Regions from separate parts of the Microlunatus spumicola genome, predicted to be linked through region 1. Evidence: predicted binding sites of a transcription regulator. Region 1 holds the regulator's gene; each other region holds the start of a gene.
The links. The regulator LexA, encoded in region 1, represses DNA repair genes until DNA is damaged. The targets are predictions, from matches to a motif close to TCGAACANNTGTTCGA.

Region 1 (2,264 bases):
TGCCGCCGCGACGCCCTCGCACGCCCGGGGGCCCGGTCGACGTCCGGCGACGGCCGGCGCCGTGAAGCGCACCCGGCGCGGGCGTGCGGTGGGGCCGACTCCCGGACCGGGGCGCCGGGGGGTCGTCCGCGTGGGCGCAGGGCCCGGGCGACCCACCCGCACCTCGGTGCTCGGTCGGTCCAGGACGGGCTCGGCGAATGCGACACTCATCGTGATGCTCCTCAGCGGGTCGGGCGTCCGGTCGAACGTAGGTTCGATCGAACGCGTGTTCGATGTGTATCGCACCGCAGGCTCGAGCGCAAGCACATTCGAATCGGTGTTCGACGACGTCATGTCCCAGAGCACACCAGAGGGGTCTGACAAAATCCGTCGGGCGCGGGTCCGGCGGGCGCGCACCAGGTGTCGTCGGGCGCGCACGTCAGAAGTGGAACGCCGGTCGATCGGCCTCCCGCCAGTGCACAGACTGCGGGGCTCCAGGCCGGCCCGATTGGGCGGCCGTTGCACATCCGGCCGCGACACGCTCGAACAGGTGTTTGAATGTGTTCGACGTCATCCCTAAAGTGCCGTTCATGGCTCACGACGACACGCCTGACACCCCGCTCTCCGCACCTGAGCGTCCCGGCCGACGCCGAGGGCGGCCCACCAAGGCCGAGGTCGCGGCGCAGCTCGGCGAGTCCGCGTCGGTCAGCTCGCTGCCGGACGGGCCCGCCGACAGCACGGGCCTCACCCCGCGCCAGCGTCGGATCCTCGAGGTCATCCGCGACACGGTCGAGTCCCGGGGCTACCCGCCCAGCATCCGCGAGATGGGTGAGGCGGTCGGCCTGGCCAGCTCGTCGAGCGTCTCCCACCAGCTGCGCGCGCTGGAGCAGAAGGGCTTCCTGCGCCGCGACCCCAACCGGCCGCGCGCGCTCGAGGTGCTGCTGCCCGGCGAGGACCGGCGTGCCGCCGCATCAGCCCCGGCCGCGCCGTCGCTCCCGAGCAGCCGCCCGCGGCTCGTCGAGATGGACGACTCCGGCGTCAACGCCTACCCCGAGCCCGTGCACGTGCCCGTCCTCGGCCGTATCGCGGCCGGCGGGCCGATCCTCGCCGAGGAGCGCGTGGAGGACGTCTTCGCCCTGCCCCGCCAGCTCGTCGGCGAGGGCACGATGTTCACCCTCGAGGTCCGCGGCGACTCGATGATCGACGCCGCCATCTGCGACGGGGACTGGGTGGTCGTGCGCCAGCAGCCGAACGCGGACAACGGCGACATCGTGGCCGCCCTGCTGGACAACGAGGCCACGGTCAAGACGTTCAAGCGGGAGCCCGGCCACGTGTGGCTGCTCCCCCACAACCCGGCCTACAGCCCGATCGACGGCAACCACGCCACGATCCTGGGCAAGGTCGTCGCGGTCCTCCGCCGCCTCTGAGCGGTCTGCTCGCGCGGGCGCGCCGCCGTCGAGCGGCGCGCTAGTCGCGCTCCGCCAGCCGACGCAGCGCGCCCACCGCGGTCTCGCGGTCGGTGGTCTCCCACATGTCCGGCATGGACGCCCGCAGGAACGAGCCGTAGCGGGCCGTCACCAGCCGCGGGTCGAGCACCGCGACCACGCCGCGGTCGCTGCTCCTGCGGACGAGGCGACCCGAACCCTGGGCGAGGAGCAGCGCGGCGTGCGTCGCCGCCACGCTCATGAAGCCGTTCCCCCCGGCGTCGGCCACGGCCTTCTGCCGCGCGAGGGTGAGCGGCTCGTCCGGCCTCGGGAACGGGATCCGGTCGATGATCACGAGCTGGCAGGTCGCGCCGGGCACGTCGACGCCCTGCCACAGCGAGAGCGTGCCGAAGAGGCTCGTCGTCTCCTCCGCGCTGAAGCGGCGGGTCAGCTCCGAGAGCTGGGCGTCGCCCTGGCACAGGACGGTCAGCTTGGGCAGCTGGCGGCGTACGTGCACGGCCGCCGCCTCCGCGGCCCGACGGGACGAGAAGAGCCCGAGCGTCCGGCCGCCGGCAGCCCACACGAGCTCGGCGATCTCGTCGAGGACCTCCTTGGACATGCCGTCGCGCCCGGGGGTCGGCAGCGTCCGAGCCACGTAGCGGATCGCCTGGTGGCGGTAGTCGAAGGGCGAGCCGACGTCGAGGCCGCGCCACGGCACCACCGCGTCGTCGGCGGACGGATCGTCCGCGCTCGGTCCGACGTACGCCTCGGGGGCGTCGTCGCGGTCGCGCGCCCGGAGGCCGAGGCTGCTGGCGCTCGGCCCGAAGTCGTCGCCCAGCTTGAGCGTGGCCGAGGTGAGGA
Region 2 (2,264 bases), on a different contig from region 1:
CTCGCCGTCATCAAGGTCGACGGGGTCGCCGACCTCAAGCCCGCGGTGTTCGCGAAGTCGGACGCCCTCCAGGTCGGCCAGGCCGTGGTCGCGGCCGGTGCCCCCCTCGGGCTCTCGGAGTCGATCACCAGCGGCATCGTGTCCAACGGCGCGCGCCCGGTCCGCTCGGGCAACGACAACGACGCGGTCTACCTCGCCGTGCAGACCGACGCGGCCATCAACCCCGGCAACTCGGGCGGCCCGCTGGTCGACCTCAACGGCGCCGTCGTCGGCATCAACTCCTCGATCGCGAGCACCGGCTCCGGCTCGGGCAGCGGCAGCCAGTCGGGCAACATCGGGATCGGGTTCGCGATCCCGTCCGACGTGGCCGTCCGCGTCGCCGGCGAGCTGATCGCCAACGGCAAGTCGGTCAACGCGGCCCTCGGGGTGACGGTGGGCGGCAGCGCCGACTCCGACCTCTCGACCGCCACCGGCGTCGCGCTGCAGACCGTGACCGCCGACGGTGCCGCGGCCGCCGCCGGGCTCAAGGCCGGCGACGTCGTCACCAAGGTCGACGACTTCCACACCACCACGGCCGACGGCCTCATCGCCGCCACCCGCTACTTCGCCCCCGGCACGACCGTGACCGTCACGTACGTCCGCGGCGGCGCCCCCGCCCAGAGCGTCGACGTGAAGCTCGGCAGCTCGTAGCCCACGCCCCGGCCCCACCGCAGGAAACGCTGACTCCCGACCGCTCCGGACTTCTTGGAGCGGTCGGGAGTCGGCGTTTCCTCGTCAGGGACCTCGAGGGGGTGGCGCATCAATAGAACGTGTGTTCCCATTGGTGGATGCGGTGGGCGGGGCAGACGGTCGGGAGCGTGGTGTCGGACCCGGACGCGCTGCCGGGGCTGGAGGAGATGCCCGGGCTCGTGCGGACGGTGCGGACGCCGGAGTTCGCGGGGGTGACGTTCCACGAGGTGATGGCGCGCTCGGCCCTCAACCACGTGCCGACCACTTCGGACGTGCCGTTCCGCTGGACGGTGAACCCCTACCGCGGCTGCACGCACGCCTGCGTCTACTGCTTCGCGCGGCAGACGCACTCCTACCTCGACCTGGACACCGGCGCGGACTTCGACGCCGAGATCGTCGTCAAGGTCAACGTCGCCGAGGTGCTGGCCCGCGAGGTGGGCCGGGCGTCGTGGGGCCACGAGGCCGTGGCGCTCGGGACGAACACCGACCCCTACCAGCGGGCCGAGGGCCGCTACCGGCTGATGCCCGGGATCATCGAGGCGCTGGCCGGTTCGGGCACGCCCTTCTCGATCCTGACCAAGGGCACGACGCTGCGCCGGGACCTGCCGCTGCTGGCCGGTGCGGCCGCGCGGACGCCCGTGATGATGGGCGTCTCGCTGGCCCTGCTCGACGAGACGGTGCACGAGACGCTCGAGCCCGGGACGCCGTCGCCGCGGGCGCGGCTCGAGCTGGTCCGCGCGATCCGCGAGGCGGGCCTGCCGTGCCAGGTCCTGATCGCCCCCGTGCTGCCGATGCTCACCGACGGCGACGACGACCTGGAGCGCGTCATCACCGCGGTGGCCGAGGCGGGCGCGACGTCGGCGTCGGTCATGGCGCTGCACCTGCGCCCGGGCGCCCGCGAGTGGTTCCTGCGCTGGCTGGGCGAGCAGCACCCCGAGCTGGTCGGGCCCTACGCCGAGCTCTACCGCGGAGGGTCGTACGCGCTGAAGTCGTACGCGAGCGACCTGCGCGAGCGCACGCTCCCGCTGCTGCGCCGCCACGGCCTGGACAAGCCGTCGGCGTGGCGGCAGCCCGGACGGGCGCGCCCGCTCGGCTAGCGGGCCCGACGCTCCACGCGCTCGACGTCGAGGAGCGTGACCGAACGCGGCTCGAGCCGGATCCAGCCGCGCGCGGCGAAGTCGGCGAGGGCCTTGTTCACGGTCTCGCGGGAGGCGCCCACCAGCTGGGCGAGCTCCTCCTGGGTGAGGTCGTGGTGGACATGCACGCCGTCGTCCTTGCGGTCGCCGAAGCGCCGGGCGAGCTCGAGCAGCTGCTTGGCCACGCGGCCCGGGACGTCGGAGAAGACGAGGTCGGCGACCACGTCGTTCGCGCGGCGCAGCCTTCCCGCGAGCTGGGCCAGCAGGCTGCGGGCGACCTCGGGGTGGCCCTCGATCCAGCGCATCAGCTCGTCGTGCTCGAGCGTCCGGACCTCCACCGCGGTCACCGCGGTGGCCGTGCTCGAGCGGGGGCCGGGGTCGAAGACCGACAGCTCGCCG
Region 3 (2,264 bases), 1.7 Mb from region 1:
GAGCTTGTCGCCCGGCCGGAGCGCGCCGACGACGATGCCGCGGCGGATCTGGGCGAGCACCGCCTGCCGGCGCGAGACTGAGGCGACAGGCGCCAGAGCAGGACGGAGCCCGTCCTCCTCGGTCGCCAGGTCCACCACGTCGAGCACGTTAGCACGGCGATTGTCTGACAATCCACTGCTCGCTCGCCCCCGCCCCGAGCCCGCTCCCGCGGTCAGTCGGCGAGCCCGGCCGGACGACCCGCCCACGTCCGGCCGGAACCTCCGACGCGATGCCGCAACTTCGGGTGATGCTGGGCGAGAAGATCAGCACGAGCCGGACCGCGCCCGTCGGAGCACCTCCGCAGTTGCCGCTCGCGCCTCTCCCCCCGACCTTCAGGAGCACCCATGTCCACCAGCGACGCCACCACCGGCGGCAGGCCCGACTCGTCGGACCCGCGCGCCGCGACCTCGCTCGTCCGCGCCTTCCAGGTCCTCGCGGGGCTGGCCGTGCTCAACGTGCTCTACCAGTTCGTCACCGCCGGGCAGCTGTTCCCGAACGGCGGGCCCGAGGAGGCCCACGCGGCCGGCGCCATCGTCCTGCACGTGCTCAGCGGCCTGGCCGCGATCGTCGCCGTCCTGCTCTGGCGCCAGCAGCGGCTCGGCGTCCGGCCGATGGTCCTCGCCGTCGTCGTCTTCGCCTACACGTTCCTGCAGGCCTACTGGGGCGGCTACGACAGCCTGTGGATCCACGTCCCCGGCGCGATGCTCCTGACCGTCGGCGTGGTCTGGGTCTTCTTCACCAGCCTGCGCCCGGGCGTGCGCGCCTGACCCTGGTCGGGTCCGGCGTCCGGGGCGGCCGGTCCATCTCGTCGCTCCGGCTACCGCTGCTCGCACCTCGTTCGAACGTGTGTTCGAAAGCGTCAGAGGGTTCTCCTAGGTTCGGGTCATGGAGATCGAGGGCGTCGCGGCGGGCGGTCCGGAAGCAGCCGACCGCGCGCTCGACGGCTTCGTCGCCGCGCTCGACCGGCTCGTGGACGTGGTCGAGTGCGGCGGTCTCGACGGGTTCGACGGGCTGCGCCTGGTGCGCTTCCTGCAACGGTTCGAGGAGGCGCGCAACCGGGTCCCGCTGGTGGACCACCGCGCGGTCCGGGTCGCCGCGGCGGTCCGGCTGCCGGAGACGCTGACCCAGCCCACCCTGGCGTCGGCGCTGGGCTGGGCGCTGCGCCTCTCGCACGCCGAGGCCGGCCGCCGGGTCCGGGCCGCGGAGGCGCTCGGCGAGCGGACGACCTTGACGGGCGAGCCTCTCGAGCCGGTACGCCCGGCGCTGGCGACCGCGCAACGCGCCGGGCTGGCCTCGCCGGAGCAGCTGGACGTCTGCCTCCGTGCCCTGGGCACGGTGGACCACCGCGGGTTCGACCCGGCCGACCTGGACGCGGCCGAGGCGCTCCTCGCAGGCTTCGCCCGGGCCCTGCGCCCGCACGACCTGCGGCTGGCGGCCCAGCGCGTCGTCGACGGGATCGACCCGGACGGCACGCGGCCGCAGGAGGAGCTGAACGCCGACCGGCGGCACCTGGCGTTCCGTCGGCTGCGCGACGGCATGTGGTCGGTCGAGGGACGACTCACCGGGCCCGTCGGCGCGAAGCTCCGTGCGGTCCTAGGTCCACTGGCGAAACCCCGACTGGCGACGGTGGTCCTCGACGACGGGCGTGAGGTCCAGCAGGAGGATCCGCGCCACCACGGGCAACGCACCCACGACGCGTTGGAGGAGGTCTGCGACCGGCTGCTCCGCTCGGGCACCCTGCCCGACGCGGGCGGCACCCCGGCGACCGTGATCGTCACGATCCCCGAGGGTGACCTCGTCGCGCGCCGGCGGTGGGGCGTGACTAGCGACGGCACCGTCCTGTCCGGCGAGACGGTCGTCGACCTGACCGACGAGGCCGAGGTCTACCCGACCGTGGTGAGCCCGACCGGGGTGGTGCTGCAGCTCGGCCGCAGCCGCCGCCTCGCCACGCCGGGCCAGACGATGGCCCTGGTCGCCAGAGACGACGGGTGCAGCTTCCCCGGTTGTGACCGGCCACCGGAGTGGTGCGAACGCCACCACGTGCGCGCCTGGGTCGACGGCGGCGCGACCGACCTCGACAACCTGACCCTGCTGTGCGCGTGGCACCACCACAACTTCGCGGGTCGGGGCTGGACGTGCCTGATGGTCGACGGCCTGCCCGCGTGGGTCCCACCCCGGTGGGTCGACCCGGACCAGAGACCGCTGCGGAACACCAGGGTCACCG

Region 2: a site for LexA is predicted at 804-819, ahead of ABD665_RS17675 (Rv2578c family radical SAM protein). Genes of this name have one in related genera too.
Region 3: a site for LexA is predicted at 879-894, ahead of ABD665_RS08135 (DUF222 domain-containing protein). Genes of this name have one in related genera too.

Annotation. Positions count from the first base shown of each region.
Region 1 is NZ_BAAAYR010000001.1:41,008-43,271, reverse strand. Features, by position in the region: gene ABD665_RS00200 (hypothetical protein) at 1-210, opposite strand, end outside; gene lexA (transcriptional repressor LexA) at 570-1,406, shown strand; gene ABD665_RS00190 (ATP-dependent DNA helicase) at 1,447-2,264, opposite strand, start outside.
Region 2 is NZ_BAAAYR010000004.1:1,009,763-1,012,026, reverse strand. Features, by position in the region: gene ABD665_RS17680 (trypsin-like peptidase domain-containing protein) at 1-690, shown strand, start outside; gene ABD665_RS17675 (Rv2578c family radical SAM protein) at 858-1,826, shown strand; gene ABD665_RS17670 (cyclic nucleotide-binding domain-containing protein) at 1,823-2,264, opposite strand, start outside.
Region 3 is NZ_BAAAYR010000001.1:1,773,171-1,775,434, forward strand. Features, by position in the region: gene ABD665_RS08125 (GntR family transcriptional regulator) at 1-138, opposite strand, end outside; gene ABD665_RS08130 (hypothetical protein) at 385-807, shown strand; gene ABD665_RS08135 (DUF222 domain-containing protein) at 926-2,264, shown strand, end outside.